DNA from 4 places in the Mesorhizobium sp. B2-2-4 genome. Region 2 is predicted to be linked to each of the others. Evidence: predicted binding sites of a transcription regulator. Region 2 holds the regulator's gene; each other region holds the start of a gene.

Region 1 (7,396 bases), on a different contig from region 2:
GCGATCGACAGTTGGGTGACCAGCGCCGAATCCTGGTAGATGGTCTCTATGCCGTTGGCGATGGCGTCGCTGGTGTTGCGAAGGTTCACCTTCTTGCCGCGGATGAAGATGTCGCCGCTGGTCAGCGGCACCGCGCCCGACAGCACTTTGATCAGCGTCGACTTGCCGGCGCCATTGTCGCCGAGCAGGCCGACGATCTCGCGCTCGTTGACATGGAAATTGGCGTCCACCAGCGCCTGCACGCGCCCGTAGGACTTGCGGATGTTCTGCATGCGGATCAGTGGCTCGGCCATGGTTCACGTCCCTGCCTGATGCCGGCGTTCCAGCCATGAATGAAGCGCCATCATGCCAAGGATGATCGCGCCGATGAAGATGTTGTAGGCAAGGCCGGGCACGCCGATCAGCACGATGCCGTTGCGCATGACGCGCAGGATCAGGATGCCGAGCACGGTGCCGATGATGGTGCCGCGCCCGCCCGTCAGCGCCGTGCCGCCGATCACCACCATGGCGATGACCTCGAGTTCGTAGCCGGTGCCGCTGTTGGGGTTGGCCGCCGAGGTGCGCAGCGAGGAGATGACGCCTGCAAGCGAGGCCATGACCGAGGACAGCACGAACAGGCCGATCTTGACACGGCTGACATTGACGCCGCGCGCCCTCGCAGCGTTCGGGTTGCCGCCGGCGGCCTGAATCCAGTTGCCGGTGCGGCTTTGCGTCAGCACATAGCCCAGCGCGATGGCCGCGGCGATGAACCAGAACAGCGACATGTAGATGCGGAACGGGCCGATGAAGAAATCGCCGACCAGCGCCTCCGCCAGCCAACTGCCCTCGGCGCTCCAGGTGCGCTGCGGAAAGCCGTCGGTGACGAACAGCGCGGTGCCGCGCACCACCAGGAGCATGCCGAGCGTGACCAGAAAGGACGGGATCTTGAGCTGCGTGACGAACCAGCCATTGACCAGGCCGATGAAGGCGGCGACCAGCAGCGCGACAACGAAGCCCATCTCCAGCGAGGTGAGGCCGCTGTTGAACAGCGTCCACATCAGCACCGGCGAGAAGCCGAACAGCGAGCCGACGGAAAGGTCGAATTCGCCCGACGTCATCAGCAACGTCATCGCCAGCGCGATCAGCCCGAGCTCGACCGTGAAGGCCAACGTGTTGGAGATGTTCTGGGGTGACAGGAAGTCGTGGTTGAAACCCCAGAAGACGGCGATCTCGACGACGAGCAGCACGAAGGGGCCGAATTCCGGCCGCGCGATCAGGCCTTGGACAAGCGAACGATTTTCCACGTGTAACCCGCGACTGGTTGGAATGGGCCGGACCATCGGGCCGCATCAAACGGCTCGATACCAGGCGAAAGGGCGGGACGCCGCACGCCCGGTGGACGCGCGGCGCTGGAGATCAGGGGCTATTTGCCGGACAGGATTTTGTCGTAGATCTCGGCGGTATCTTTCTCATAGAGCGCGCCGGTGATGACGTTGAAGCCCGGGGGAATGCCGCTGGCGGCCATGTTGGCGAGCGACAGCGCGACATAACTGGTCGCCTGCGGATCCTGCCACTGGCCGGCATTGACGTAGCCGTTCAGCACTTCCTGGGTGGTGTCGAGCGAGTTGCCCCAGCCGACGACGGGGATTTCGCCGGGCTTGACGCCGACTTGGTCGAACACGCGTTTGATCGAGCCGGTGACGAGGTCGCCAAGGCCGATGATCGCCTTCACCTTGGCCTTGTTGGCGGTGAGATAGTCGACCATGCGGTTGATCACCTCGGCCTGGTCGAGCGTCGCCTCGGTCACCTCATAGGTGATGCCGAGCGGCTCGAACACGCTCTTGATGCCTTCCTCTTCCTGCACGCCGTAGGTGGCGCCGGGAATCTCGACAGGCATCCAGACGAAGTCGCCCTTCTTCACCAGGCCCTTGTCGACCAGATACTGCGCCCAGTGCTTGCCGAAGGTGACATTGTCGCCGCCGACATAGGCGTTGAAATTGGCCTTGGGATCGGGCGTGTTGAAATTGATGATCGGAATGTTGGCCGCGCGGGCTTCCTTGACGATCTCGACAAGGCTGCCCGGATCGGGGCTGGTGGTGGTGATGCCGTCGGCCTTGGCCGAGATCGCGGCCCGCACCGCCTCCTGCTGCGAGGCGACGTCGCCATTGTGGAACGAGGTGTTGACGGTATTGCCGGTGTCCTTGGCCCATTGCTTGGCGCCGGCAAGGAAGTATGTCCAGACCGGATCGGCCGGGCCGCCATGTGAAATCCAGTAGAACGTCTTGGCCTGCGCCGCCGCCGGAATGACCGTCAGCGCGACCAGCAGGCCGTATAGAACCACTCTTAGCCGTGTCAGCATTTGATTTCCTCCCGTTTGAAACTGATCAGTTCGAAACCGCCCTCTTGATCGGGCAAGACCGCGTCCTCCTCGCCAACGCCGTGTTGGATGATCAGAGCATCCTCTTTTTCGACAAATGGCAAGCCTCCGCCTGTCAGTCGTAGTCGGCGCCTGACGGGACGCCATCAGCGGTCCCATCAGATTGCATCAGTTCGGATGATTTTTCGCGGCAGGCGATACCGGCCTCGAGGATCGCCGGAGCGATGATTGACCGCCCTCGGGTGAACCCAGAGCTAGAGGAGGCCGGCCCTGGCAAGATCGCGCATCAGATGGCTGGCGCCGTAGGTCCAGTGCGGGCAGTCCGGCGACAGTCGCACCCGGTTGACCAGCGCGCCGAATTTCTCCGACGAGATGGTGACGATGTCGCCGACCTTGTGGGTAAACCCCTTGCCCTTCTCGCCGCGGTCCTTCGAAGGCACGAACATGGTGCCGAGATAGAGCGCCAGGCCGTCCGGGTACTGGTGATGCGGGCCCATGGCGGCGGCAACGAGCTCTTCCGGCGAGCGGCTGATCTCGGCCATCGAGCTCGCGCCCTCCAGCGAGAACCCGTCCTCACCTTCCACTTTCAGCCGGACCACGGCCCGCTTTACGTCGTCGATCGAGAACGTGCCGTCGAACAGGCGGATGAAAGGCCCAAGCGAGGCGGAGGCGTTGTTGTCCTTGGCCTTGCCGAGCAGCAGTGCGGAACGCCCTTCGACATCGCGCAAATTGACGTCGTTGCCGATGGTGGCGCCGACGATCCTGCCGCTTGAGGCGGCGATCATGGCGATCTCCGGCTCCGGATTGTTCCAGGTCGAGACGGGATGCAGGCCGACATCGGCGCCGAAGCCGACCGAGGCCATCGGCTGGCATTTGGTGAAGATCTCGGCGTCGGGGCCGATGCCCACTTCCAGATATTGCGACCAGGCGCCGCGTGCGATGAGCTTGGCCTTGATCTCCATCGCTTCCGGCGAACCGGGCTTGAGCTTGGACAGATCGTGGCCGATCAGCCCGGCAATGTCGGCGCGGATGGCGTCGGCCTTTTCCGCCGAACCGCGCGCCTGTTCCTCGATGACGCGTTCCAAAAGGCTGACGACGAAGGTGACGCCCGAGGCCTTGATCGCCTGCAGGTCGACGGGGGAGATGAGATAGGGCCTTGCCGGATCACGCGCGGCCTCGAAACTGTTGGCCGCGATATCATCGAGCGAGCCGATCGGCTTGCCCTTGGCCGAGCGCACATAACCGGCCGGATCGGCCATCTCGCAGATATCGCGCACGGTCGGCGCCGTGCTCGACGTGATGTCGAAGACGGTGCCATCACGCACCGTGACCACCAGGGGATGCGAGGCGTCGCTGCTTCTGGCGCGCCCGACAAAAAGGCCTTCGGCGGGCAGATGCATCGGGTTTGTCATGCGTGCGGTCCTCTGATCATCAAAAATGCGGCTTGCTGGTTCGGCGCGGCACTTTCACCGGATTCCTGTCAAAGGTCTATCCCGTTTGTGGTGAGCCAGGCGCCATGTCTGCCGGCGTCGTCGGCGATTGGCGTACCGCAAGGAAGCACTCCGTCGGGGGTTGGATGCATGCGGCGGTGCGGGAGCCCCAACGCCTGCGTCATTTTTCGGCTTGCGTTTGTTCTCGTTTTGTTCTAGTATGCTCGCCCTGAGTCAATTGGCGGACGAGATCAGTATGAGTGGGCAACCCGCATTCGGAACCGCGAAGAACGGCCAGGCCTTTTTCCGATGGGAACAGGCCGGGAAGCATTTCCACCGGCTGTTCTTTGCCATCCTCGTCGGCAGCGCGATTGCTGGTCGTCTCGCGCGAAAGGCCATTGCCTTGAACCGTGAGTTCGGATTGCAAGGCTGGCTGGTTCCGGAAAATCACATCCACATCTCGCTTGTCGGCCTCGGCGACCATGAGGAGTACCCGCAGGAGTTGGCAGAGGCCGCCTGTCATATCGGATCGATGATCGTTGCGAAGCCCTTCGAGGTCTCGTTCGATCGCCTGTCGGCTTTTGGCGGTGGTGCACTGGTCCTGCGCGGCAGCGATGGCAATCCGTCGCTGCAGAAGTTCTGGCGTGACCTGACGGCGGTGATCTCGGACAGCCCGCTAAAACCCTTTCTCACCAGGTCCATCGAACCGCATGTCACATTGCTTCGTGATGAAGTGGGCGTTCCCAGCATTCGCGAGCGGTCGATCGATCCGATCGGCTGGACTGTCCGGGATTTTGTGCTGATCCACAGTCTCATTGGGAAAGGCGCCTACAAGCAGCCCGGACGCTGGCGGCTGACCGGTCAGGACGATGCACTGCCCGCCATGTGAGAGCCTGGAATCGTCCTCGCATAGTCCGCGCGGTCCATCATCCTGACATGGCATGTCAGCTACCAGACGGCACGACGATGGCAGGCCGCCAACCTTTCCCTATTTGCAATGCGTCTGAACAGGAGGAACACATGACCAACACGGAAATTGCCAAGGATTTCACGGAGCTTCTCAAGCGCGGTGACTACGAAAGTGCTGCCGAGAAATACAACGCCGACGACATCGTCAGCTATGAGGCCATGGAGGGGCCGATGGCCGTCTGCCGCGGCAAGGACGCCGTCAAGCAGAAAGGCCAGTGGTGGCAGGAAAACAACGAAGTCCATGGCGGCTCGGTCGAGGGCCCTTATGTCAACGGCGACCAGTTCGCCGTACGCTTTACATTTGACATAACGCCCAAGGCCACGGGCCAGCGTGTCACCATGGATGAGGTTGGCCTGTACACGGTCAAGAACGGCAAGATTGCCGAAGAGCGCTTCTATTATTGAGGCGGGTTTCCCGGCTGGCGGCACATTTCGCCGCATCCTAGCGGCCAGGATCATGTCCTGGCCGCTATCCGACCCTATGGACGTCGTCGTCACGGATCGGCGACCGCGCGCCCGCTAGTGAAGAAACTTGCTCCTCGATGGTTCTGCCGGGCCGCTGGCAAAGCGCGCGGGGGCTGCTTAATCTGCGGCCAGATTCGAAGTCCGAAAGGCACCTGTTTTGACGATCACCATGTACGGCATCACCACCTGCGACACGATCAGGAAGGCCCGCGTCTGGCTGGAGGGCCATACAGTGGCTTATCGGTTCCACGACTATCGGGCGGAAGGCATCGAGGCGGGCAGGCTGGATGGCTGGGTCCGCAAGGTCGGCTGGGAAAAGCTGCTCAATAAGGGCAGCACGACGTTCCGCGAGTTGCCGGACAAGGATAAGCAGAGCCTGGATGAAAAGAAGGCCAAGGCACTGATGCTGGCCAAGCCGACGATGATCAAACGGCCTGTGCTCGAGGTTGGCGACCGCATCCTGGTCGGGTTCAAGCCGGATGTTTATGAGGCGGCGGTGGTCGGGAAGTAGGGCGCGGTACACTCTCAGTTCGTCATCCTAGGGCGGAGCAAGGAGCGAAGCGACGCGGCGCAGACCCTAGGATCCATGCCGTGACTTTTGGGCGTCGCAGCCGTGCAGATTCTGCTCCGTTGCATTTCCGGACGGACGTCACGGCATGGATCCTCGGGTCAAGCCCGAGGATGACGAAGGGACAGGTCACTGTCCTCTCAGATACCCCGCCAGTACCACGGCATTGTTGTGCGCCTCGTCATGGGCGCCGTAGAGCAGCGTCACCTTGCCGTCGCGGAGCAGGGCGCGCAGTTGCGCCACGGCCTCGCCATTGCCTTCCAGTTCGGCACGATACCGCTTCTGGAACTCGGCCCATCGTTCGGGCTCGTGCCCGAACCACTTGCGCAAGTCGGTACTCGGCGCGATGTCCTTCAGCCATAGCGCCAGCGCGGCATGCTCCTTGCTGACGCCACGTGGCCAGACACGATCGACCAGGACCCGCTGCCCGTCATCGAGCGAGGGTGGTTCATACACCCGTTTGACCGCGATCTCGAAGGCCATCCGCTCTCCTTCGTGCGCTCCCGTCAGGCCCACTCGCCCTTGCGCATGACCGGCACGCGGCTGCCGTCCTTGCCGACGCCGTCGATGTCGATCTTGTCCGAGCCGATCATCCAGTCGATGTGGATGAAGCTCTTGTTGCCGCCGCGCTCCGCGATCTCGGCCTGGCTGAGCGAGGCGCCGTCGACGAAGCACTTCGAATAGCACTGGCCGAGCGCGATGTGGCAGGCGGCGTTTTCGTCGAACAGCGTGTTGAAGAACAACAGGCCGCTCGCCGAGATCGGCGAGGAATGCGGCACCAGCGCCACTTCGCCAAGCCGGCGTGCGCCCTCGTCGGTGTCCAGCACTTTCTTCAGCACGTCCTCGCCCTTCGAAGCCTTCGCCTCGACGATCCTGCCGCCCTCGAAACGCACCGAGATCTCGTCGATCAGCGTGCCCTGGTAGGAGAGCGGCTTGGTCGATGAAACATGGCCTTCCACCCGCCGTGCATGCGGCGTGGTGAAGACCTCCTCGGTCGGGATGTTGGGATTGCAAGTGACGCCGTTCTTGGCGGTGGAGGCGCCGCCCATCCATTCATGGCCGTCGGCCAGCCCGACCGTCAGGTCGGTGCCCGGCCCGGTGAAATGAAGCGCATGGAAAGCATGGCCGTTGAGCCATTCGGTGCGGCTGCGAAGGGCGGCATTGTGCGCCTTCCAGTTGCCGATCGGATCTTCCACGTCCACCCGCGAGGCGGCAAAGATGGCGTCGGCGAGCTTGGCCACCGCAACGTCGTCGGCATCATCGGGGAAGACCTGCTTGGCCCAGGCGAGATCGGGATAGGCGACGATGTTCCAGTTGATGTCGAAGCCGGTGATCTTTTCCAACGCCGGCTGGTAGGCCATCGAATTGGCCTTGTTGGCGCGCGCCACTTTCGCCGGGTCCTGCGCCGACAAAAGCGAGGGATCCTCGCCGCGCACGGCAAGTCGCGCCGCATTGTTGGAGAAGGCTTTGGCCATGCCTTCATAGAGCCAGCCGGCGGCGCGGTCGAAGCCGGCGTCCGCGCCATAACGAAAGCGCGCCAGCGTGATCTCGTCATCGTTGAAGATCGGCGTCACCAGCCCCGCGCCGGCCTTGTAGGCATGCTCGACG
Region 2 (7,396 bases):
GGTTTCGTTCGAGGCCGATGCCCGCTTGGCGATAGCAAGCAGGGAGGCGCTCTTGTAGCCGGCTTCCCGGAGCACCGCATAGGCGGCCTCCTCTATCCGTTCGCGTCGCGCGGCCTGCTTCGGCGTGGTCATTGGTGTTCCTCTTCGAAAACCGTACATTATTATACGGTTTCGTCAAGCGAACGAACGAACGCAGCCCGTCGCGACCAGTGGTGGTGTCTGGCCGTTTTCCGGCGGAAGTTGGCATTTTGGTTTCGTTTCGTTCACGAGCCGCAGGGGTTTCTAATCCGCCCAAACGCACCCCGCACCTGCCGGTCACCCAGCTTGCAGGCTTGTGCCAAGAGTGGAGACCGGTCGGGCCACAGGCCATTAACCAAAATAGTTTCAAAGGGCCCGGGAGCGCATTGACGACGGACCGCGCTGGCAGGATGCTGGCTGCGGGAGGGCATTTCGTTTCCGTCGCCTTAACAAATTCATTAAACTTTAAATGGTTGCGGAACACAACTGGAACAGATAGTGTTTGTTCTGGGTTTGTTTTCTGATTCTGGTTCCAGACCCTTCGTGCAATGCCTTTGGGGGCCGCCATGCTCACGCGCAAGCAACATGAACTCTTGATGTTCATCCATGAACGGCTGAAGGAAAGCGGCATTCCGCCGTCCTTCGACGAGATGAAGGAAGCGCTGGACCTCGCCTCCAAGTCGGGAATTCATCGGCTGATCACGGCGTTGGAGGAGCGCGGCTTCATTCGCCGCCTGCCCAACCGGGCGCGCGCGCTGGAGGTGCTGCGCCTGCCGGACTCGATCGCGCCGGGTCTTAACGCGGCAAAGAAGTTCTCCCCGAGCGTCATCCAGGGCAGCCTCGGACAGGGCAGCAGCCCTAGCCGGCAGATCAAGCCGGCGACGTCTTCGCGTCTGCCCGCTGCCGGCAATGACGACGACGCGGTTTCAGCGGTGTCGATCCCGGTCATGGGTCGCATCGCAGCGGGTGTGCCGATCGACGCCATCCAGCATCAGACGCATTCCATTTCAGTGCCGCCTGACATGATCATGGGCGGCGAACACTATGCGCTGGAGGTCAAGGGCGATTCGATGATCGAGGCCGGCATTTTCGACGGCGACACGGTCATCATCCGCAATGCCGACACCGCAAGTCCCGGCGAGATCATCGTGGCCCTGGTGGACGAGGAGGAAGCAACGCTGAAGCGCTTCCGCCGAAAGGGTGCTTCGATTGCGCTCGAGGCTGCCAATCCGGCCTATGAAACACGTATTTTCGGACCGGACAGGGTCAAGGTGCAAGGCAAGCTGGTCGGCCTGATCAGGCGCTACTGAGCGGGGTCGGCGGTGGGCTTTTCGGGTTTACGGTAAGGCGGCAGTCCCCTTGCCTCGCGTGAGAATTTCCGCTGTTCGTGCCAGGGCCGATATGGCCTGTCGACGGCAAAGCTGACCCGTGCCGGTGCCGTCGCCGATTGCTGGTCGAAGAAGACGGCGGCACTTCCCTTGCGAGCGAGCTGCCGCTTGGTGATGACGAGAACCAGCGGATTGTGGCAGGGATCGTAGCCCGCGGGGTCGTTGATGACGATCAGATCCGCATAGGAGCAGGCCCTCCAGGCGTCCTTGCGATCCTCCACCTGCGCGATGATCGCCCCCGAGGTATGCCGGGCCATGCACAGGCCCGTGAAGCAATAGAAAGGCGCTCCCGCCGGAAGTTGCGCGGGATCGAAGATGTCGAACTGTCGGTCTCCGCTGTCGAACAGTTCCGGCGCAACGATGGTTTCGGACTTCAGCGCGCGTTTCCAATTATCGACGGTGAATTCGTTCGGGCGCGCCCGGTTGATCGCGAGCTCGCCGCCGCCGATCGGCAACGCCACCAGGCGGGCATCCTCCGAAATCAGCACGTCCGGCGTGCGCGTGTCCGAGACGGTCAACAGGCCGGCGAGCGCGAAGGGAAGTGCCGCCAGCCGCAGCCATGTCGTGGCCATCGTCGCGATGACCAGGGCGATCGCCACCAGAAGGACGGATTGCTGCGAAATCAACCCGACCGCGTCGACCGGCGAGCGTTGCGAGATCCATCCTGATATGGCGATCATCGCGGTCAGTCCCTTGCCCATCAGATAAAGGGATGGTCCATCGAACCCGAACGGCATCAGCAGCGCGCTGGCAACCGCAAGGAACATCACGACCGAAACGATCGGCATGACGGCAAGATTGGCGAACAGGCTGAGCGGCGACACGCGCTGGAAATGCCAGATGGCGAAAAGCGCCGTGGCGCTTCCCGCGATAATCGAGGTCATCGCCAGCCCACCTGTCGCCAGCAGCAATTTTCGCGTCAGCAGGCCAGGCAAGGTCCGTTGCGGCGGCGGGGTCCGCGCTTTGTCGGCTTTGCGATCCGACCAGCCGGCATAGGCGCCGACCAGGGCCGCGGTGGCGGCGAAGGACATCTGGAAGCTCGGCCCTACCACCTCGTGCGGCGACACCACGATGACGGCGATCGCCGAAATAGCCAGATTGCGCATGGTGAGTGCCGCCCGATCGAACAGAACGGCGATCAGCATCACCGCCAGCATGATGAAGCTGCGTTCGGCGGCGACAACGACGCCCGAAATGACGAGGTAGGCGGCGATGGAGAAAAGTGCCGCCGCGGCCGCGTATTTCTTGACCGGCCGGCGGGAGGAAAAATTCGGGAACAGCGCGAAGCCGCCACGCAGCAGACCCGTGACCGTGCCGGCGACCAGCGCCATGTGCAGCCCGGAAATTGAGATGATGTGGTAGATGCCGGTGCGTCGCATCGCTTCATTGATCTCGTCGGGAATCCCGGCGCGCACACCCACGATCAGCGCCGCGGCGATCTCGCCCTCGGCGCCGCCGATGCTGCCCCTGATATGGTCGGCAATGCTTTCGCGAGCACTCTCGATGGCGGCTGAAAGGGCGGCCCACAGCGGCCTGTCATCGGCTGAGACGATTTTGGGGTTGCCGAGAAAGAAGCCGCTGGCGCCTATGCCGGCGAAGTAGCTGTCGAAGGAAAAGTCGTAGCTGTCCGGCCGCACCGGTCCGGTCGGCGGCAACAGCCTGGCATAGCCGGTCACGAGCGAACCGGCCGTCACTTCAGCCGGCACCTTGCGTGCCGAAAGGCGAACGCGCTCCGGCGCGTAGAGTAGTTTCGGCCGCGCGGTCGATGTCACATCGATGGTCAGCCGGATGCGCCCGGTCTCCATCTGGTCGACCGAAACGACGCGGCCGGTGATTTGCGTGGAGATTTCCGAGCCCAGCATCCGCGTTCCCGCTCGCCACGTCTCGACTTTGCCGGCGAGCATGCCGAGCGCGCACAACAGCGCCGCCATGAAGCACAGATGCGTTTTCGGCCATGAGCGTGAAACGAGCGCGCACAGCGACATCAGGATCGCGACCGCGACAGGCTTGGCAAAGCCCGGCTCCGCCGCCAGCGAAAAATAGGCGATCGATCCGCATGCCAGGAACACCGGCACGAGCAGGAAGGCTATGCCCCGATCGAGTTCGAGCTCGGACGCTCTGGCCACGCCGTTGCGCAGACGAGGCCATGAAGCACGGCCGAACTCACGGCGCAGACGCACGGCCGCGCCGGCTGCGGGAATGCCGGGCGGCGTGGAAACATCCGCCGGCGGCGACTTGCTCGGCTGCTGTAGGGGCGACAACGCCAGCGGCAATGAGGCGGGCGCGGGCGTGGCAAAAAAAGAGCGTTCGCTGACGCCGGCAACGACGTCCTCGCCTTCCTCCGCGCCCCTGCCCGCTCCAGCCATCGGGTCTGCCCCTTGCGCCCTCGACACCCTATGCTACATGAACGCGCGACGCGCGAAAGTGCGTGTGATCCGCACCCCGCTCCAGACGTTTCCCGAGAGTTGTATGTCCGACAAGCTTGTCACCCGTTTTGCCCCCTCGCCCACCGGCTACCTGCACATCGGCGGCGCGCGTACGGCGCTCTTCAACTGGCTCTACGCCAAGCACACCGGCGGTACGATGCTGCTGCGCATCGAGGACACCGACCGCGAGCGCTCCACCGATGCGGCGACAGCAGCCATTCTCGAAGGACTGACTTGGCTCGGCCTCACCTGGGACGGCGACGCCGTCTCGCAGTTCGAGCGCGCGCCGCGCCATCGCGAGGTGGCCGAGGAGCTGGTGCGCATGGGCAAGGCTTACTACAGCTACGAGACCCCTGCCGAGCTTGAGGCAATGCGCGACGCGGCGCGGGCCAAGGGCCTGCCGCCGCGCTATGACGGAAGCTGGCGTGACCGCGACCCTTCGCAGGCGCCTCCTGGCGTCAAGGGCGCGATCCGCATCAAGGCGCCGACCAAAGGCGAGACGGTGGTGCATGACCGTGTCCAGGGCGACGTGCGCTTTCCCAACAAGGATCTGGACGACTTCATCATCCTGCGCTCGGACGGCAATCCGACCTACATGCATGCCGTCGTCGTTGACGACCACGACATGGGCGTCACCCACATCATCCGTGGCGACGACCACCTGACCAATGCCGCCCGCCAGACCGTGATCTACAACGCCATGGGCTGGGATGTGCCTTCAATGTCGCACATACCGCTGATCCACGGCGCCGACGGCGCCAAGCTGTCGAAGCGGCACGGCGCGCTGGGCGTGGAGGCCTACCGCGCCATGGGCTACCTGCCCGAAGCGCTGTTGAACTATCTGGCTCGGCTCGGCTGGAGCCACGGCGACGACGAGATCATGTCGATCCAGGACATGATCGCCTGGTTCGACATCGGCGATGTGAACAAGGGCGCCGCCCGCTTCGATTTCGCCAAGCTGGAGGCGCTGAACGGCGTCCACATGCGTCGCATGGGCGATGCCGAGCTGTTCGACATCTTCATCGCCACCTTGCCCTATCTCGAGGGCGGCCCGGCGATGGCCGCACGCCTCGACGACCGGAACAGGGCACAGTTGCTGGCAGCGTTGCCGGGGCTGAAGGAGCGCGCCAAGACGCTGGTCGAACTTGTCGATGGCGCTGCCTTCCTGTTTGCCGCGCGGCCGTTGCCGATCGATGAGAAGGCAGCCCTGCTGCTCAATGACGATGCGCGCAAGGTCCTGCGTGGCGCTCACGACGCGCTCGAGGCGGTTTCAGGCGACTGGACGGCGGCCTCGGCTGAAGCCGCGATCCGGGACTATGCGACGGCCGGCGGCTACAAGCTCGGCGCCGTCGCCCAGCCCTTGCGCGCCGCCTTGACAGGCAAGAGCACCTCGCCCGGCGTGTTCGACGTTCTCGCCGTGCTTGGTCGCGAGGAGAGCCTGGCGCGCATCGCCGATCAAATCGATTAGGAGCAATCTGGCCCAAGAAGATTGGCATTGAAAGGCGCGTTTCGCAGTGCAACATTGAGCCTTGGCCCAATCTGGCACGCACTTCCTAAAATGCGGTCGCGAATACGCGCATTCGGTGACTTCGACGTGTCGCTTTGCAGAATTTGCCTTTGCCGGCATGAGGAAACAAGAAGGAGTTTGCAATGACCGAAGCTGCGACAAGACGGGAACTGGGCGGCAAGACCCAGGAAGCCACGGCAAAGCTGGAATTCGCCGGCAAGACGCACGAATTCAAGGTGCGAAGTGGTTCAGTCGGGCCTGACGTCATCGACATCGCCACGCTGTACAGCACCACCGGCGCCTTCACCTACGATCCCGGCTTCACCTCGACGGCAAGCTGCGAGTCCGAGATCACGTTCATCGATGGCGACGCCGGCATTCTCCTGCATCGCGGCTATCCGATCGACCAGTTGGCCGAACATGGCGACTTCCTGGAAGTCTGCTATCTCCTGCTCTACGGCGAACTGCCGACCAAGGCGCAGAAGGACGATTTCGATTACCGCGTGACGCGCCACACCATGGTGCATGAGCAGATGTCGCGCTTCTTCACCGGCTTCCGCCGCGACGCGCATCCGATGGCGGTGATGTGCGGCGTGGTCGGCGCGCTGTCGGCCTTCTATCACGACTCCACCGACATCTCGGATCCTTACCAGCGCATGGTGGCGTCGATGCGGCTGATCGCCAAGATGCCGACGATCGCGGCCATGGCCTACAAATACCATATCGGCCAGCCCTTCATTTACCCGAAGAACGAACTGAATTTCGCCGCCAACTTCCTGCACATGTGCTTTGCCGTGCCGTGCGAGGAATACAAGATCAACCCGGTCCTGGCGCGCGCCATGGAGCGCATCTTCATCCTGCACGCCGACCACGAGCAGAACGCTTCGACCTCTACCGTTCGGCTCGCCGGCTCGTCTGGCGCCAATCCGTTCGCCTGCATCGCCGCCGGCATCGCCTGCCTGTGGGGCCCGGCGCATGGCGGCGCCAACGAAGCGGCGCTGAACATGCTCGGCGAGATCGGCCATGTCGATCATATTCCGGAATTCATCGCCCGCGCCAAGGACAAGGACGATCCGTTCCGGCTGATGGGCTTTGGCCACCGCGTCTACAAGAACTACGATCCGCGCGCCAAGATCATGCAAAAGACCGCGCATGAGGTGCTGGGCGAACTCGGCATCAAGGACGATCCGCTGCTCGACATCGCCATGGAACTGGAGAAGATCGCACTCACCGATCCCTATTTCATCGAGAAGAAGCTCTACCCCAATGTCGACTTCTATTCCGGCATCACGCTGAAGGCGCTGGGCTTCCCCACCACCATGTTCACCGTGCTGTTCGCCGTCGCCCGCACCGTCGGCTGGATCGCGCAGTGGAAGGAGATGATCGAGGATCCGCGCCAGAAGATCGGCCGCCCCCGCCAGCTCTACACCGGCGCGCCGGAGCGAGACTACGTGCCGATCGCGAAGCGGTAAAAAGGAAGAAGTGAATAAGTGAGTAGTCAGTAGTCAGTAGGGAAAGAGCGGTAATCCTACTCACTACTCACTACTCACTCTCTTGATATACCCCATCACCACCTGCGCGGCGATGTCGCCTGACGGCTTGGCGGTTGTCATGCGCCGCGCGATCTCGGCGAACCCGTCCTTCTGCCATCTGCGAATGCCTGTGTCGGCGAACAGCGCTTCGAGTTGGCGGGCCAGATTGTTCGGCTTGACATACTCGTTGTAGAATTCCGGGATCAGCGCCCGATCCGATATCAGATTGGGTAGCAGCGCCGACCAGACCGAAACGAGATATGGCGCCACGATGCGCGCAACAGGGTCAAGCCGGTAGCAGGAGATCATCGGCACATCGGACAGCGCCAGTTCAAGCGAAACCGTGCCGGACGCGATCAGCGCCGCGTCAGCCTTGCCGAAGGCCTGCCACTTTCGCTCAGGGTCGAGGATGATCTCGGGCTTCTCGTCCCAGCGAGCGACCGCCGAGCGCACGACATCGGCGACATGCGGCACGGTCGGCAACATCAGCCGCAGGCGATGCCCGCGTGCCCGCAGCATCGACAC
Region 3 (7,396 bases), on a different contig from region 2:
TTTCGGCGACGCCGAGATGCTGGCCGTGCATCCCCGTCCCGATGCCGCGGCGATCCGCATCATCGTCAGGGCAACGTTCGGGGCGCGCGGCAAACTCGCCATCCGGCCGCCGTTGATGCTTCACGCGCAGACGGGCGACGGCCCGTCGGAACGGACGGAGATGATCAACAACGGCCTCGCCTCCCTGTTCGGAGATTGAACACAAACTGGCCGCGATGGCCGCGGCATTGCCGTTGGCCTTGAAATTCCTACATGCTGGCAACCCATCGAGCGGAGATCGACCTCAGTGAAACGCCTTTTCAACCGCCTGCTGCCGAAATCCTGGCGTTCCACGGTCGTCACCATTCCGGTTATCCGGTTGCACGGCACCATCTTGGCGGGCGGCGGCCCGTTCCGTCCCAGCCTGTCGCTTGCCTCCACCGCCGGGCTGATCGAAAAGGCGTTTTCCTTCGACGCGCCTGCCATCGCCATCTCCATCAATTCGCCCGGGGGCTCGCCGGTGCAGTCCCGGCTGATCTTCAAGCGTATCCGCGACCTCGCGATCGAGAAGAACAGAAAGGTGCTGGTCTTCGTCGAGGACGTCGCTGCCTCGGGCGGCTACATGATCGCGGTCGCCGGCGACGAGATTTTCGCCGATCCATCATCCATCGTCGGCTCGATCGGCGTGGTCTCGGCTTCGTTCGGCTTCCCGGAGCTGATGAAGAAGATCGGCGTCGAGCGCCGCGTCCATACGGCAGGGCAGAACAAGTCGGTGCTCGATCCGTTCAAGCCCGAGAAAAAGGAAGACATCGAACGGCTGAAGGCGCTGCAGCTCGAAGTGCACGAAACCTTCATCGATCTGGTCAAGGAGCGGCGCGGCACCAAGCTCAAGGACGATCCCGACCTGTTCACGGGCCTGTTCTGGACCGGCAAGCGCGGCCTGGAGCTTGGGCTTGTCGATGCGCTCGGCGACATGCGATCCGTGCTCAAGACGCGGTTCGGGGCGAAAACCCAACTCAAGCTGATCTCGGCGCCGCGCGGTTTGTTCGGCCGCTTCGGGCTGTTCGGCTCGAGCAAGGGCTTTTCGGCGCCCGATATTGCCGCCGCTGCCACCGGCGGCGTGCTCGATGCGGCGCAAGAGCGCGCTTTGTGGGCGCGCTTCGGGCTTTGAAAACCCGGCAAAACCGTCTAGCATGAACCTCGAAGTTCCATGCATGTCGTTTTTCTCCAGAAACCGCCTTTGGACGACATGCGCCAACCGACCCGACCGGCCGCCCTTCGCCGGCCCAGCGTGGGAGGAGTTTTGATATGCCGCAGATCATTTTCTTCGCCGTCGTCGGGATCGCCGCTTATTTTGGCTACCGCACCTTCATCCGCGAGGCCGAGCGCGTAACCGCCAAGGTGCGGCGCACCGAAAAGCAGACGGCAAACGGCGCGATGGGGACGCTGGTGAAGGATCCGAAGACCGGCGAGTACCGGCTGGCCAAGGACTGATCCTCATTTCACTCGCAATCGAGAGCCTGGAATCCGGCCGGCGCGTCCGGATGTGGCCGGCGCCCGCCAAGATAAACCTCGCTCTGCATGTCACCGGCAGGCGCGATGACGGGTATCATCTGATCGAAAGCCTGGCGGTGTTCACGCGCTTTGGTGACAGGATCGAGATCGCGCTTGCCGAGCGAGACGATTTCAGCGTGTCCGGCCGCTACGGTCCGGATGTTCCCGTCGACGGCAGCAATCTGGTGCTCAGGGCGCGTGACGCGCTGCGGCAGGCAGCCGGTCCTCGCGGCACGCCGCCGGTCGCCATCAAGCTCGAAAAGAACCTGCCCGTCGCTTCCGGCGTCGGCGGCGGGTCGAGCGATGCGGCAGCAGTTCTGCGCGGGCTTGCGGCAAGCTGGCAACTCGACATCGACGATGTCGCGCTGGCGCGGATCGGGCTTTCGCTCGGCGCCGACATTCCCATGTGCCTGGCGGCCAGGCCGCTGATTGCACGCGGCATCGGCGAGGAGCTGTCGATCGTGCCGGATTTCTCGGCGCTCGGATTGGTGCTGGTCAATCCCGGCAAGGCGGTCTCGACAGCCGACGTATTCAACGCGCTGTCGCGGCGCGACAATGAAGCGCTGCCGCCGCTGCCGCGCGTGGTCGACTTCCACAGCCTGCGCAACTGGTTGGAGATTACGCGCAACGACCTCGAGCCGGCGGCCCGCGCCATCGAGCCCGCCATCGGCAAGGCACTTTCTGTTCTGAACAAGGCCGGAGCCGGTTTTGCCCGCATGTCGGGTTCCGGCGCCACCTGCTTCGGCTTGTTCGAGACCGGCAACGTCGCCAAGCGCGCGGCCGCCGATATCCGTGCCCGGCAACCCGATTGGTTCGTCGCCGCGACGCGCAGCATGACGGCGGAGGCAGATGCCCATGGCCAGGACTGACGAGAGCCGTTCCTTCATTCCGGTCCGCATCGCGGTGCTGACCGTTTCCGACACGCGCAGCCTTGCCGACGACAGGTCCGGCCAGACGCTGGCCGACCGCATCGCGGAAGCCGGCCACATCCTTGCCGCCCGCGATATCGTCACCGACGATGGAGACAAGATCCGCAACAAGGTGCTCGGCTGGTCGAAGGATGATGGGATCGATGTGGTCATCACCACCGGCGGCACCGGCTTCACCGGGCGCGACGTGACGCCGGACGCGCTGGAGCCGATCTTCGAAAAGCGCATGGATGGTTTTTCCGAGGTGTTCCACCGCATTTCCTACGACAAGATCGGCACCTCCACGATCCAGAGCCGGGCGACCGGCGGCGTCGTCAACGCCACCTTCGTCTTTGTGCTGCCGGGCTCGCCCGGCGCCTGCAAGGATGCCTGGGACGGCATCTTGAAGGCGCAGCTCGACTACCGGCACATGCCCTGCAACTTCGTCGAGATCATGCCGCGCCTGGACGAGCACCTGCGGCGCGGCATGTCGGCTCCGTGAAAGCCGAGGCAAGGCGCTGGTTTCACGCCGCGTTTGCCAGGCAGAACACCGCCTTCGCCTTCGAAAGACCATTCCAAACCGGATGCGGCAGGACGTATCGTCTCGCGGCGGCGGCCATCGCCGTTGAAGACGGGCGGACGCGATGACAGTGCATAATGGCGGGTGCCATTGCGGCAACATACACCTTCGATTTTCAACCGAGCTCGATCCATCGACAATCGAGGTTCGCGCCTGCCAGTGCTCGTTCTGTACCAAGCATGGCTCGCGCGCCGTCGCCGATCCGGACGGCAGGCTGATCATCTCAGTCAAGGACATCCAGCGATTGAAGAAATACCGTTTTGGATTGGGGACGGCCGACTACCTGATCTGCGGTGAATGCGGTGTCTATACCGCCGCAATCGCCGGAGAGGACGATGCCAGGGCAATCGTCATCATCAACGCCCTGGACGATCAAAGGTCGTTCAGTCAGGAACCGATCCCGGTCGACTACGACGCGGAAAGCAAGGCAGAGCGTCAAGCCAGACGTCGTCTTCGCTGGATGCCTGTCGAGATGCGTTTTAGCGAATGACCGGCTCGCCGTGGAAGCACCGGCGCGAGGACCGCGAGACACCGAAACCACTTCCATCATCAGCCGCGGCCTGCGCGCCGGCACCCGCGTGATCGGAAACTGGCTGCGCGTCACATGTGCAACGCACGTAGACAGAGCAGCTGCAAAATCATTTGGACGGGCGGTGCTCTTGTTTTGCCGGAGCGGCCCAGATTTCGGCATCCAGCCGCTTGGTCGCCAGGCCGCGAGCGAGAGCCTCGGCGCTGCCGGCTCTTTTCGACAAGGATGTGGCCTGGCGCTTGCTGATCAGCAGCCCGTCGGCCAAGGCACGGTTTCCCGAGAAGATACGGGCCAGGAATGGCGCGCGGCCGGCGCGTGTGCGTGAAAACCGCGCCGCCATGGTTTGCCTCGCTGTATGCGCAACGACCTCGTCGATCCATCCGTCGACCAGCCGCGCGCCCGGTTCCAGCAGCAACAGCCAATCGCCTTTCGCGTGCCGGATGGCCGCCGCGACGCCGTCGGTCGCATACTGGCACCCGGCATGCTCGGCGACGCGATGGGTCTGGTCGGTGGAACCGGTGTCGCAAACGATGACCTCGCGCACCACGCCCTCGACCGCGCCGCCGATCAGCGTCGCCAGGGTGCGAGCGAGGCCCTCCTCGTCATTGTGGGTCTCTATGAGAACGGTGAGCATCATTTGCCGAATAGCGGAAAGCGGAACGCAGCGCCAGTTTTTGCGGCGCACCATAGAAAGTTCTTGCTTTGTTCTCGTTCGGCAAATAGGATTAAATTCATGAGCAGAGCGATTCGAAACAACATGGACAGTCCCTGGGAGCGGGCGAAGATGGAACCGATCATGCGCGCCGACATTGCCGCCTTCGGAGCAGGACGAGCCGAAATAGCCAATGCTATGATCGAGCAGAGCGGCATGCGCGTGCGTCCGGACCGCAACCGCGGCCGGTCGGCAGGCATCAACCCGTCCGGCCGGTTCGAGCCGGTCAGCCGGCATGTCTTCGACGATGGCTGGAACTCGCTGGAGGAACTGCCTCCCTTCAAGACCGAGGTGCAGGTCGAGAAGCCGCGTACCATAATCACCCGCAATGAATCGCCCGACATCTCCTTCGACCGCTCGATCAATCCCTATCGCGGCTGCGAGCATGGCTGCGTCTATTGCTTTGCGCGGCCGACGCACAGTTTCATGGGCCTGTCGCCGGGGCTGGATTTCGAATCCAAACTGTTCGCCAAGCCCGACGCGGCGCGCCTGCTCGACAAGGAACTGTCGAAGGACGGTTACCAGCCGCGAACCATCGCCATCGGCACCAATACCGATCCCTACCAGCCGATCGAGAAGCAGTACCGGATCATGCGCGAGATCCTCGAAGTGCTGGAGGCGCGCGGCCACCCGGTCGGCATCGTCACCAAATCCGCCCTGGTGACGCGCGATATCGACATCTTGTCACGCATGGCTGAACGGGGCCTCGCCAAGGTGGCGTTGTCGGTGACCACGCTCGACCGCATGCTGGCGCGCACCATGGAGCCACGGGCCTCGACGCCGGCCAAGCGGCTGGAGGCGATCAGGCAGCTTGCGGATGCCGGCATCCCTGCTTCGGTCATGGTCGCGCCGATCATCCCCGGGCTGACCGATCAGGAGATGGAACGCATCCTCGATTCGGCGCACCATGCCGGCGCACGCGAGGCGGGCTATGTCGTGCTGCGCCTGCCGCTCGAGGTCAGCCCGATCTTCAAGGACTGGCTGCTGCGCCACTATCCCGACCGCTATCGCCATGTGATGTCGCTGATCCGCTCGATGCGCGAGGGCAAGGATTACGATTCGGAATGGGGCAAGCGCATGAAGGGCGCGGGTCCTTACGCCTGGCAGATCGGCCGGCGCTTCGAAATCACCGCCAAGCGGCTCGGTCTCAATGCCGAGCGGCGCACGCTGCGGACCGACCAGTTCGTCGCCGCCGGCAAGGACCAGGAGCAGTTGATGCTGCTTTGAACGACCGCGGCTGTTTGCCGCCGTGGCGAAAAAATCCCGTCCGGCCTGCCCCGGCCTGCAGACGGTGCCCTCCCGGTCCGGCGCCCCACCCGACCCGGAGGGACTTGCGGAGAATCAGAGCCGATGCGAACCTCGCCGCAACATGGCTCGCGCGCGTTCTGATTCTCCGCCTCTCTTCGAAATCGTCGAGAAACCCGATTTCTCCTTCGAGACGAAGGCGATGGCCGAAGGCCTGTGGCCGGTCGCGGGGATGGACGAGGCCGGACGCGGCCCGCTGGCCGGACCGGTGGTGGCGGCTGCGGTCGTGCTCGACCCTGCCAACATCCCCGACGGCCTCGACGATTCCAAACGGCTCAGCCATTTGCAACGCGAGGCGCTGTTCGTGCGCATCATCGGCTCCGCGCTCGGCGTGTCGATGGCCTCGGTCAGCGCCGAGGGCATTGACGGCAGTAACATCCTCAAGGCGAGCCTGGAGGCGATGCGCCGTGCGGTCGCCGGCCTGCCGGTGCAGCCGAAGCTCGCGCTTGCCGATGGGCGCGACGTGCCGCCGGGCCTGCCTTGCACGGGGCGCGCGCTGATCAAGGGCGACCAGCGCTCGCAATCCATCGCCGCCGCCTCGATCGTCGCCAAGGTGATGCGCGACCGCATGATGTGCGGCTGCGGCAGCCATCACCAGCACTATGGCTTCGAAGTGCATATGGGCTATGCCACGGTCCGCCATCGCACCGCGATCGAGACGCACGGGCCGGTGGCGCGGCTGCACCGCGTGTCGTTCGCGCCATTCAGGCTTGAAGGTGCCGAGGTGGTGGAAGAAGAGAGCTTCGCCGGGCTGGATTAGGGCGGCTCGATCTATCTTGCGTTGGTAGGATTGGCGAAAGCGGCGGTGACAGCCAATCTCCCCCCTCGTGGGGGAGACGTCCGGCAGGACAGAGGGGGGCGCTGTCCCTCCAGCCTATCAGTTAGTCTTGCCCAGGTTCCCTGCACTATCGGCACCCAATTCAGCTGATTTTGAATCGAGCGCTGGCGTTCCTTCGCGCCCCCCCTCTGCCCTGCCGGGCATCTCCCCCACGAGAGGGGAGATCGGCAGCGTTGACCTCCGCGCCACAACAAAAAAGCCGCCGGGTTTCCCAGGCGGCTTTTTTCATTTCTGTTGTTTTCAACTCAGTTCAGCTTCGCCTTCACATCGGCGAGCGAGGTCTTGAACAGGTCGGCTCCCGCCTTGGCGTCGATCTTGCCGGCGAGCAGCGTGCGAGCGGCTTCGACGGCGATGTCGACGGCGCTGGCGCGCACTTCGCCGATCGCCTCGCGCTCGGCCTGGCCGATCTTCTGTTCGGCAAGAGCGGTGCGCCGCGCGACGTAGTCCTCGGTCTTCTTGTGCGCCTCGGCGGCGAGCAGTTCGGCTTCGCGCTTGGCCGCGGCGACGATGTCCGCGGCCTCCTGCTCGGCTTCCTTGCGCTTGCGCTGGTATTGGCCAAGCAACTGCTGGGCCTCCTCGCGCAGCCTGCGCGCCTCGTCAAGCTCGCTGCTGATCCTGGCGGCGCGGGCATCGAGCGCCTTGGCGATCAGGCGGGGCACCTTGATGTAGATGGCGATACCCAAAAAGATGACCAGGGCGATCGTGGCCCAGAGCGTTGCAAGAGATGTGGCGTCCATGATGCGCTCCTCACCCGGCCACGGACTTGACCGCGGCCGCAATCTCGGCCTTGCTGGCCTTGCCGCCGACCAGCGCCTCGACGATCGCCGAGGCAGTGTCCTCGGCGATGCTGCCGACTTCCTTCATGGCGTTGGCCTTGATGGAAGAAATGCGCGCCTCGGCCTCGCCGAGCTTCTCGTCGAGCGCGGCCTCGATCTTCTTGCGCGCGGTCTCGGCTTCCGCCTTGGCCGCGTCATTGGCCTGCTGGCCGATG
Region 4 (7,396 bases), on a different contig from region 2:
GGCGTATGATGCGGGCCACCGAGGCCGCGCTTGCCGGCCTGCGGCGCCCGGACAACTGGTTCTGCACCGGCACGCATCTCGAGGCGCGGCGCCGGATCAAGGCCATCTATGTCGAATACGAAGCCAGGCAGAACGCTTTCGATGCGCGCGAGCATCGCGGCGGCGGGCCTGTCGAGCACCTTGTCGAAGCGTTGACCAAACCCTGAGAATGCCGAAGCATCAACCGCGCGGATTGTTTTGAAGGTCGCTCGCCGCGAGCGCGCTCTCATGCTCGTCATGGGGCAGCCTGTCGTCGGGGCGAAGCGAGAACTCCACGAGTACGGGAAGATGGTCGGAGCCGGTATCTTCCAGTCGCGTTGACGACAGAATGGTCACGCCGCCCTTGCTGAACGCCTGGTCGATCGGGAGGCCTGCATAGCGGCGCAGGAAGTCCGGCAGCTTCCGGTGAATCCAGGTCGACCCGGCCGACGGCATGACGGTCAGTCCGCCGAGAGCGGCGACGCGCCGCACCGCGGCGCTCCATGGCACCGCGTTGCAATCGCCGGCCATGATGGCGGTTTGGCCGAGCGATGAAAGCTGCTCCGAGAGTTCGCCGATCTGCCAATACTGCTCCCGGGGCCACGGCCAGCTGAGGTGGATGGCGGCGACGTCGGCGCTCCTGCCGCCGAAATCGATGGTCGCAATGGCCATTGCGCCCCGGAGCTCGCAATGTGGCGCGGTTCCGGCGACAAAGGGTCGCCGCGAGAGCAGCGCGACGCCGAATACGCCGTTGGGATAAGGACAGAGGATCCGGTATGGATAGGCGCTGGCGATGTAGCCAAGCTCCGTCGCCCACATCGCCGACACCTCGTCCAGGGTGATGACGTCGGGATTGGTCCGGCCGATCAGTGACAGCACTTTCTTCGGCGTCGGGTTGTCGTAGCGCAGATTCATCTGCAGCAGGCTGTAGACTACCTGGTCGGTGGGTTTGGCGACCGCCTGAACCGGCCACGGCCGAGGCAAGGCGGTTGAAGCGGTCGCAAGAGCGGCCACGGCAAAAACCAGAGCCGCGGCCCCTTGCAGGCGAAACGATGTCGCCAGCAGCGGCAGCGCGCAAACCGCCATCAGCACGGCGAGGTGGATGCGGAAATGCGAAAAGGAATCGAGCGCCGGGTGCAAGGCGCCGAAGAAGCCGGCCACCAGCGCGACCGAGAGCGTCATCATCACGGTGAATACCAGTGAAGCCGCCATGTCTCGACTGCGTTTCATCGGATCAGATCTGCATGAGTTGCCAGCGATGGTCCTCGCCCGGTTATCGGCAAAAATGCGGCTCAATCAAGATAGCGAATTGCGCGCAAGATGGCGAAATCGCCGGCAAGACGGCGAATGGCTCTGGCGGCGCGCAGATCGGCTACTGGAAGGCCGTTTCCGAAAAACTTCTGAGCTTGCGCGAATGCAGCCGCTCCATCGGCATTTCCGAAAGCTTTTCCATCGCCCGGATGCCGATGGTCAGGTGCTGCGCCACCTGTCGCTTGTAGAACTCGGTCGCCATGCCGGGCAGCTTCAGTTCGCCATGCAGCGGCTTGTCGGAGACACACAAGAGCGTGCCGTAAGGCACGCGGAAGCGGAAGCCATTGGCCGCGATCGTTGCCGATTCCATGTCAAGTGCGATCGCCCTCGACTGCGAAAGCCGCTGCACCGGTCCGCGCTGGTCGCGCAGTTCCCAGTTGCGGTTGTCGATGGTGGCGACAGTGCCGGTGCGCATGATGCGCTTGAGATCGTACCCGGACAGGCCGGTGACTTCGGCCACCGCTTCCTGCAATGCCACCTGGATTTCGGCCAGCGGCGGGATCGGCACCCAGACCGGCAGGTCGTCGTCCAGCACGTGATCCTCGCGCACATAGGCATGCGCCAGCACATAATCGCCCAGCGCCTGCGTATTGCGCAGGCCCGCGCAATGGCCGAGCATCACCCAGGCATGCGGCCTCAGCACAGCGATATGATCGGTGATCGTCTTGGCGTTGGAGGGTCCGACACCGATATTGACCATGGTGATCCCGCCATGGTTCGGCTTCTTCAAGTGGTAGGCCGGCATCTGCGGCAGGCGCTGCGGCGCCACCCCTTCGCTCGGGGCGCTCTGCCCGGCTTTGGTGACCACGTTGCCCGGTTCGATGAATTCGGCATATCCGCCGCCGCCATTCTCCATCAGGTCACGGGCGCGCGCCACGAACTCGTCGATATAGAACTGATAGTTGGTGAACAGCACGAAATTCTGGAAATGCTGCGGCGTGGTCGCGGTATAGTGCGACAGGCGGTGGAGCGAATAGTCGATCCGCTGCGCGGTGAAGGGCGCCAGCGGCCTTGGTTCTCCGAACGCCACTTCGAACGTACCGTTGGCGATCTGGTCATCTGTACCGTCGAGATCTGGCACGTCGAACAGGTCTCGGATAGGCCGCTGGATACGCTCGGCCGCGGTTCCGTCGACATGGGTGCCTTCGAGAAAGGCGAAATGCAGCGGGATCGGCGTTGTCGATTCCGAGACCGTGACCGCGACCCCGTGGTTGCGCATGATCAGACGCAATTGCTCGACCAGATAGCTTTCGAACAGGCTCGGCTGGGTGATGGTGGTGGAAAAATGCCCCGGCGTCGGCATGTGGCCATAGGCTTGGCGCGAATCGATCTGGGTGAACGAGTTGGTCGTGACGCCGATCTCCGGGTAGAAGGCGCGGTAGCGCTTGCTGCTGTCGCCGCCGGCGGCAAGCGCCGCGAAGGAGTCGCGCAGGAACTTGGTGTTGCGGTCATAAAGGGCTTGCAGCGCCGCGACGGCCTTTTCGGCGGTGTCGAAGCTTTGCCGGCCAAAAGGCTCGGGCATGACGACAGATTCGATGGCTTGGGGATAGATTCGCTTTTCCATGGCTCAATATAGAGATTTGGAAAGGCGGTTGGGAGGGGTGTCCCGATCGAAGGCGCAATTTATCCGCGCTGCAGGCTGACCAGCAGCACGAAACCGACGCCGGATTTCTTCAGTGCTGGCGCGTCGATCGTGGAACCGGCATCGGCACGCATCATCGGTACGGCCAGGACCGGCGCGGCAAGAAACGCCAGGATGAGCGCCGCCCGCGGCAGAAGCCGAACGGTTTTGAAGAGGTTGGCGGCGATGCGGTTCATGGTCTTTGCTTTTCTTTCGAGGTCTTGGTTTGGTCAGGTCTTTGGTTTCTGTCTCAGGGGCGAAGGGTGGTCGGGCAGGCGAGGCGGCAGGTTCTGGAACTGGCCTCGTCCCAGGAACGGGCCTGACGGCCCGCTTCGGCGACGAGGATGGCGAAGAACATTCCAAACAGGCTCACCAGCAGGCAGACGATGGTGAAGCGGCGGGCGAGCATTGGTCGTGTCTCCTTCAACACGCAGGAGAATGCCCGGGCACGACTGAACCGGCTCTGATGCGGACGTTCATCTGCCGTTCAAATCGGTTGATGGATTTTGAGGCGGCGCTGGCCATAAGGAGCATGGCTGCCGGCACAGCATGCCAGGATCATGAAACGAAAACGGGGCCCCCCGTTTTCATGTCGCAAGGATGGGGTCGATCAGAGCTTGTGCCAGATCAGACTTTTATTTTGCAGAATGTACGACATGTACGACGCGAAACACGGGCAAAGTACCTGTCCGTCCACCCAGACGGGTTGAGCCAAAGCCGTAGCAGTGGCCACGCGGGATAGGAGAGGACCCTGAGGTTTCCTAAGGGGCCACGGGGGGAAGAGGCTGGGCTCTATACGCAAATACCGAAACAGATTTTTTTAGAAAATGTCCGATACCTAATGTCAGTTCACTTTCTCGGACAAGCGTTCGCATAAACAGCCGTCCGCCCTTACGCCCATCGACCAACCTCAAGGTGTGCATAATCAGCATGATACCTGTCTTATCGAGTCGACTTCATGCTATTGAAATCCCGAGGGCAGGGGGTGAGATGTGGCGGACGATATCCATCGACTTGGAATAAAACTGAAGTTCGCTTACTCAGTCTTCGGTCTGTTTCTGGGCTTTACGTCGATAGTTGTCGGCGGGGCTCTCGCTCTCTATGGGGCGCTCGGTAAGACTTCCTTCGTAGCAAAGATGGTCGGGTTCGAAACGAGCCTTTCAGACGCACCTCCCGGTGTCGTTTTGTTTGTGGTCGGGCTCTTCATGGTTCGGTTCACGAAGTTCTCAGTTGTCGAGCATCTAAAGACAACTGAAGAGGTTCTCAAAAACAGCCTCCCGGCACCGATGGAATTCGCAGCAGTTGCGTCGCCCGTTGCTCCGGCAGTGACGTCTTCCGTTCCTCCAGAGCCGCCGCCAGCCCCTCCTGCGCCGGGGCCGTCACGAACCGGCAAATCGGCTAAAAACATTACGATGCGGGGCGGGGATGTGCTGACGAGAACAACCGAGCAAAGGATCGCGTACAAGCTTCGTCCTGAGAAGCCCAACGCCATGATCGCGACAGGGCCCAAGGCAGCCGCTGCGAAACCCGCGTCCAAACCCACAGCCGCCAAACCCACGCTCAAACCCACAGCAGCCGCTCCCAAACGCGCAGCCACCAAAGCCGCGTCTAAGTCTGCAACTCCCAAAGGTGCGTCAAAAAAAGGAAGAGCGAGAGGTTGAGCGGGTGTCGAGATGAACGTCGGAGGTTGGCTTAGCAAGAATGCTTTCGGGTGGTCGAAGTTATCGGCAGCAGAGAAGACTGCGATAAGAGACTTTCCGGTGTTGTGGGGCCTCTTCGAGCTTTCAGCTACCGGCAAGGCAGCAAATGTGAATTCTATAATAGCTACCGTGAATGGCCTGGCCCCGGTCGTCAATCCAAACTCCGTGGTCTTCACAGAAGCTTTGGTGTACTACCAAGATCGATTTTACCAGGGCGGCTATCAGACTAAGCATTTCCACGACCTTCGACTGACTAATCAGGCATGGCAGCAACACGTAAAGCCGGTCTTTGAAGGGGCTGTTGTCGATGGCCGTCAACGTCTCATTGCATTGCTGCTGATAATACACCGGCTGCGCAATAACTATCTGCACGGCGAAAAGGCAGTCTACGGATTTGCGGGACAGTTAGACAATTTCAGACACGCCAACCGTAGTTTGATGACGGCTATCCCACTTTGGCCGTAGATAGACGAGGGCGGTGACGCTATCGTGCGACGCCATGGCGTAATCAGTCCGCTGCTGAACACGGCCGTGCGCGCGTCTCAAGACCGTGCCACAGGCACATCGTCATTGTTCGCTCAGCACATATCGCCAATATCTTCTAAGCTCAATCTTCGTTGCCCAGATAGCCTTCTTCGCCGTGCGCATTGCGCCGTCGCATGTCCTCCTGTCAATCTGGTCGGGGCCGGAGATGATCACCCCATTCCTATCGTCATCGACGTAGAAGCATTTCTGTTTTACGTTGTCGTACTGCCCCTGCAGAGTTACTGTCTAGTCCAGGTCTGGCTCTTGCAGATCAGCCCGCCGAGCACGCAACCGCTCATTTTCAGCGAGGTGCCCGACAGTGTCGCCTTGCCGGAATAGGTCTTGTCGTTTGCCGGGTCGGTTATGCTGCCGGCGTATTTGTTGTCGCCGGACGCCTTGAGCGAACCGATGGTCTTGCCGGCATATTTGCCAGACTTCAGCGTGATGGAAAATGAACCGGAGCCCCCGATGGCCGCGGTATCGCCGGCCTGCGTCTTCCAGTTTCCCTCGATCGGATCGGCCCAGGCCACACCGGTCAGGATCAAAGTGGCCGCCAGGGCCAGGCTTGGTTTTCGAAACATCTTTCCTCCCTTGGATACCCGGCAGGAGGCTCCGCCTCGCCGGTCTGCCGCTTACGCAAACGTAAGCTAATCCAGCTCCCCGCAAAACAAAAGCGGTGCCGCAGCGGAAGCTTTGGCAATTCAGAAGCGCCGACGGAAGCAATGTCGGCAGGGAAATGAATGCATGCATGCGCGGCGTTTGTTTCGCGTGGTTAGCGGAGTGTTGATTCCGCTCGCGAAAATTTTCGTCAAATTTGGCGCTATCCGGCTGAATCGCTGGCTTTGTATCCTTAACGAATTTCCACGTTTACCTATTGTTTTAGCTTTGTTTTCCTCAAATTAAGCACGCCATTTAACGACGGATTCAAGCCTGCGCGGCATTCTCGAAAGCATCGAAAGAGCAGCCCGGGCAGACAAACGGAGGCAGCTCTCGGGAGCCAGACAGGGCCGGAAGAGAGGATTGAAAATGGCACGTTTTGAAATGCTTGAAGCAGGCTTCGGCGCCATGGGGGCAACTGCCCAGGCCGACATTCTTTTCGAACTGGGGATGATGTATGCGACGGGCCGCGATTGCGAGACCGATGTCGTCGCCGCCCACAAATGGTTCAACATCGCCGCGATCAAGGGTTCGGCCCGCGCTGCGGAATTGCGTTCGGAACTGTCGGCTGCGATGTCGAAGGTCGAGATCGCCAAGGCGCTGCGCGAAGCCCGCGAATGGATGACGATGCACTGAATTTAGAGATAAGGCAGGGCGGCCTTCTGGTCCGCCAGGCAAGGACAAGGCCGCGGTAAGACGGCCACGCGACAAAACCAAGAACGCGGCACGCCCTACAGGGCCAGCGGCGCGGCGGCCATGATCCGATGTTCGGTAGGATCAGGGCCAGCAGGAAGACAGGGAAGGCGAGTTGGGTTCGAGTGCGGGGGCGCTTGAGGAACAGCTCGACAGGCAAAGCCGCGACCGGCCGGAACAAGGCCGGCGCGGCTTTTGCCTTTTTGCTCCAGAGATGCTTCGCAGGCCTAATCGAGCGCCGCCAATGCGCCTAGACAGGCCACACGAAGGATGAAATTGTCCCGCCTCTCTGGAAGAAGCGTGGCCGGGGCGGCCGCGCGTGAGTGGAGGAGTCATACCGCAATGAAAAAATTGAGTATTTTGAACGCGGCCATTTTCGGCCTGATGATGAGCGCGCCGGTCGCCTATGCCGACGACATCACCTTTTCGGTGGTCGGTCCGATGACCGGACAGCTCGCCACCATTGGCGATCAGTTCAAGCAGGGCGCGCAGGCTGCCGCCGACGCGATCAATGCCGCCGGCGGTGTCGACGGTCGCCAGATCAAGCTCGATATCGAGGATGACCAGTGCGACCCGAAGCAGGCGGTTTCGGTCGCCAACCGTATCGTCGCCAATGGCGTCAAGTTCATCGACGGCCACGCTTGCTCGGGTTCGAGCATTCCGGCTTCCGCCGTCTATGCCGAAGCCGGTGCCCTGATGATGAGCCCGGCCTCCTCGAACCCGGTGCTGACCGACGCCGCAGCGAAGGCCGGCTGGCCGACGATCATGCGCCTCTATACGCGTGACGATGCGCAGGGTGCCTTCATCGGCCCCTGGATCGCGAAGAAGTATGCCGGCAAGAACGTCGTCATCCTGCATGACAAGAGTGCCT

Evidence for each region. The regulator LexA, encoded in region 2, represses DNA repair genes until DNA is damaged. The targets are predictions, from matches to a motif close to TGTTCNNNNTGTGTTCNG.
Region 1: a site for LexA is predicted at 3,987-4,004, ahead of FJ959_RS06780 (2'-5' RNA ligase family protein). Genes of this name have one in related genera too.
Region 3: a site for LexA is predicted at 4,243-4,260, ahead of FJ959_RS06885 (PA0069 family radical SAM protein). Genes of this name have one in related genera too.
Region 4: a site for LexA is predicted at 6,051-6,068, ahead of FJ959_RS08140 (sel1 repeat family protein). Genes of this name have one in related genera too.

What each region holds. Positions count from the first base shown of each region.
Region 1 covers NZ_VFWB01000002.1:355,170-362,565, forward strand. Annotated here, with positions in the region: gene FJ959_RS06760 (ATP-binding cassette domain-containing protein) at 1-293, opposite strand, end outside; gene FJ959_RS06765 (ABC transporter permease) at 297-1,283, opposite strand; gene FJ959_RS06770 (substrate-binding domain-containing protein) at 1,403-2,338, opposite strand; gene FJ959_RS32455 (hypothetical protein) at 2,332-2,460, opposite strand; gene FJ959_RS06775 (fumarylacetoacetate hydrolase family protein) at 2,611-3,768, opposite strand; gene FJ959_RS06780 (2'-5' RNA ligase family protein) at 4,025-4,675, shown strand; gene FJ959_RS06785 (nuclear transport factor 2 family protein) at 4,807-5,160, shown strand; gene FJ959_RS06790 (ArsC family reductase) at 5,378-5,731, shown strand; gene FJ959_RS06795 (DUF488 domain-containing protein) at 5,918-6,271, opposite strand; gene FJ959_RS06800 (aminopeptidase) at 6,295-7,396, opposite strand, start outside.
Region 2 covers NZ_VFWB01000011.1:166,567-173,962, forward strand. Annotated here, with positions in the region: gene FJ959_RS25750 (TetR/AcrR family transcriptional regulator C-terminal domain-containing protein) at 1-132, opposite strand, end outside; gene lexA (transcriptional repressor LexA) at 585-1,328, shown strand; gene FJ959_RS25760 (ComEC/Rec2 family competence protein) at 1,322-3,772, opposite strand; gene gltX (glutamate--tRNA ligase) at 3,876-5,300, shown strand; gene gltA (citrate synthase) at 5,483-6,811, shown strand; gene lpxB (lipid-A-disaccharide synthase) at 6,875-7,396, opposite strand, start outside.
Region 3 covers NZ_VFWB01000002.1:375,942-383,337, reverse strand. Annotated here, with positions in the region: gene FJ959_RS06920 (methyltransferase) at 1-199, shown strand, start outside; gene FJ959_RS06915 (S49 family peptidase) at 287-1,150, shown strand; gene FJ959_RS06910 (hypothetical protein) at 1,288-1,473, shown strand; gene FJ959_RS06905 (4-(cytidine 5'-diphospho)-2-C-methyl-D-erythritol kinase) at 1,524-2,402, shown strand; gene moaB (molybdenum cofactor biosynthesis protein B) at 2,389-2,943, shown strand; gene FJ959_RS31580 (hypothetical protein) at 3,266-3,511, shown strand; gene FJ959_RS06890 (glycosyltransferase) at 3,660-4,184, opposite strand; gene FJ959_RS06885 (PA0069 family radical SAM protein) at 4,335-5,489, shown strand; gene FJ959_RS06880 (ribonuclease HII) at 5,632-6,327, shown strand; gene FJ959_RS06875 (F0F1 ATP synthase subunit B) at 6,651-7,142, opposite strand; gene FJ959_RS06870 (F0F1 ATP synthase subunit B) at 7,153-7,396, opposite strand, start outside.
Region 4 covers NZ_VFWB01000002.1:637,372-644,767, forward strand. Annotated here, with positions in the region: gene FJ959_RS08105 (DUF922 domain-containing protein) at 1-206, shown strand, start outside; gene FJ959_RS08110 (endonuclease/exonuclease/phosphatase family protein) at 220-1,230, opposite strand; gene FJ959_RS08115 (AMP nucleosidase) at 1,391-2,851, opposite strand; gene FJ959_RS08120 (hypothetical protein) at 2,953-3,147, opposite strand; gene FJ959_RS31595 (hypothetical protein) at 3,201-3,359, opposite strand; gene FJ959_RS32460 (hypothetical protein) at 3,943-4,611, shown strand; gene FJ959_RS08130 (hypothetical protein) at 4,624-5,115, shown strand; gene FJ959_RS08135 (DUF2147 domain-containing protein) at 5,415-5,756, opposite strand; gene FJ959_RS08140 (sel1 repeat family protein) at 6,202-6,468, shown strand; gene FJ959_RS08145 (branched-chain amino acid ABC transporter substrate-binding protein) at 6,868-7,396, shown strand, end outside.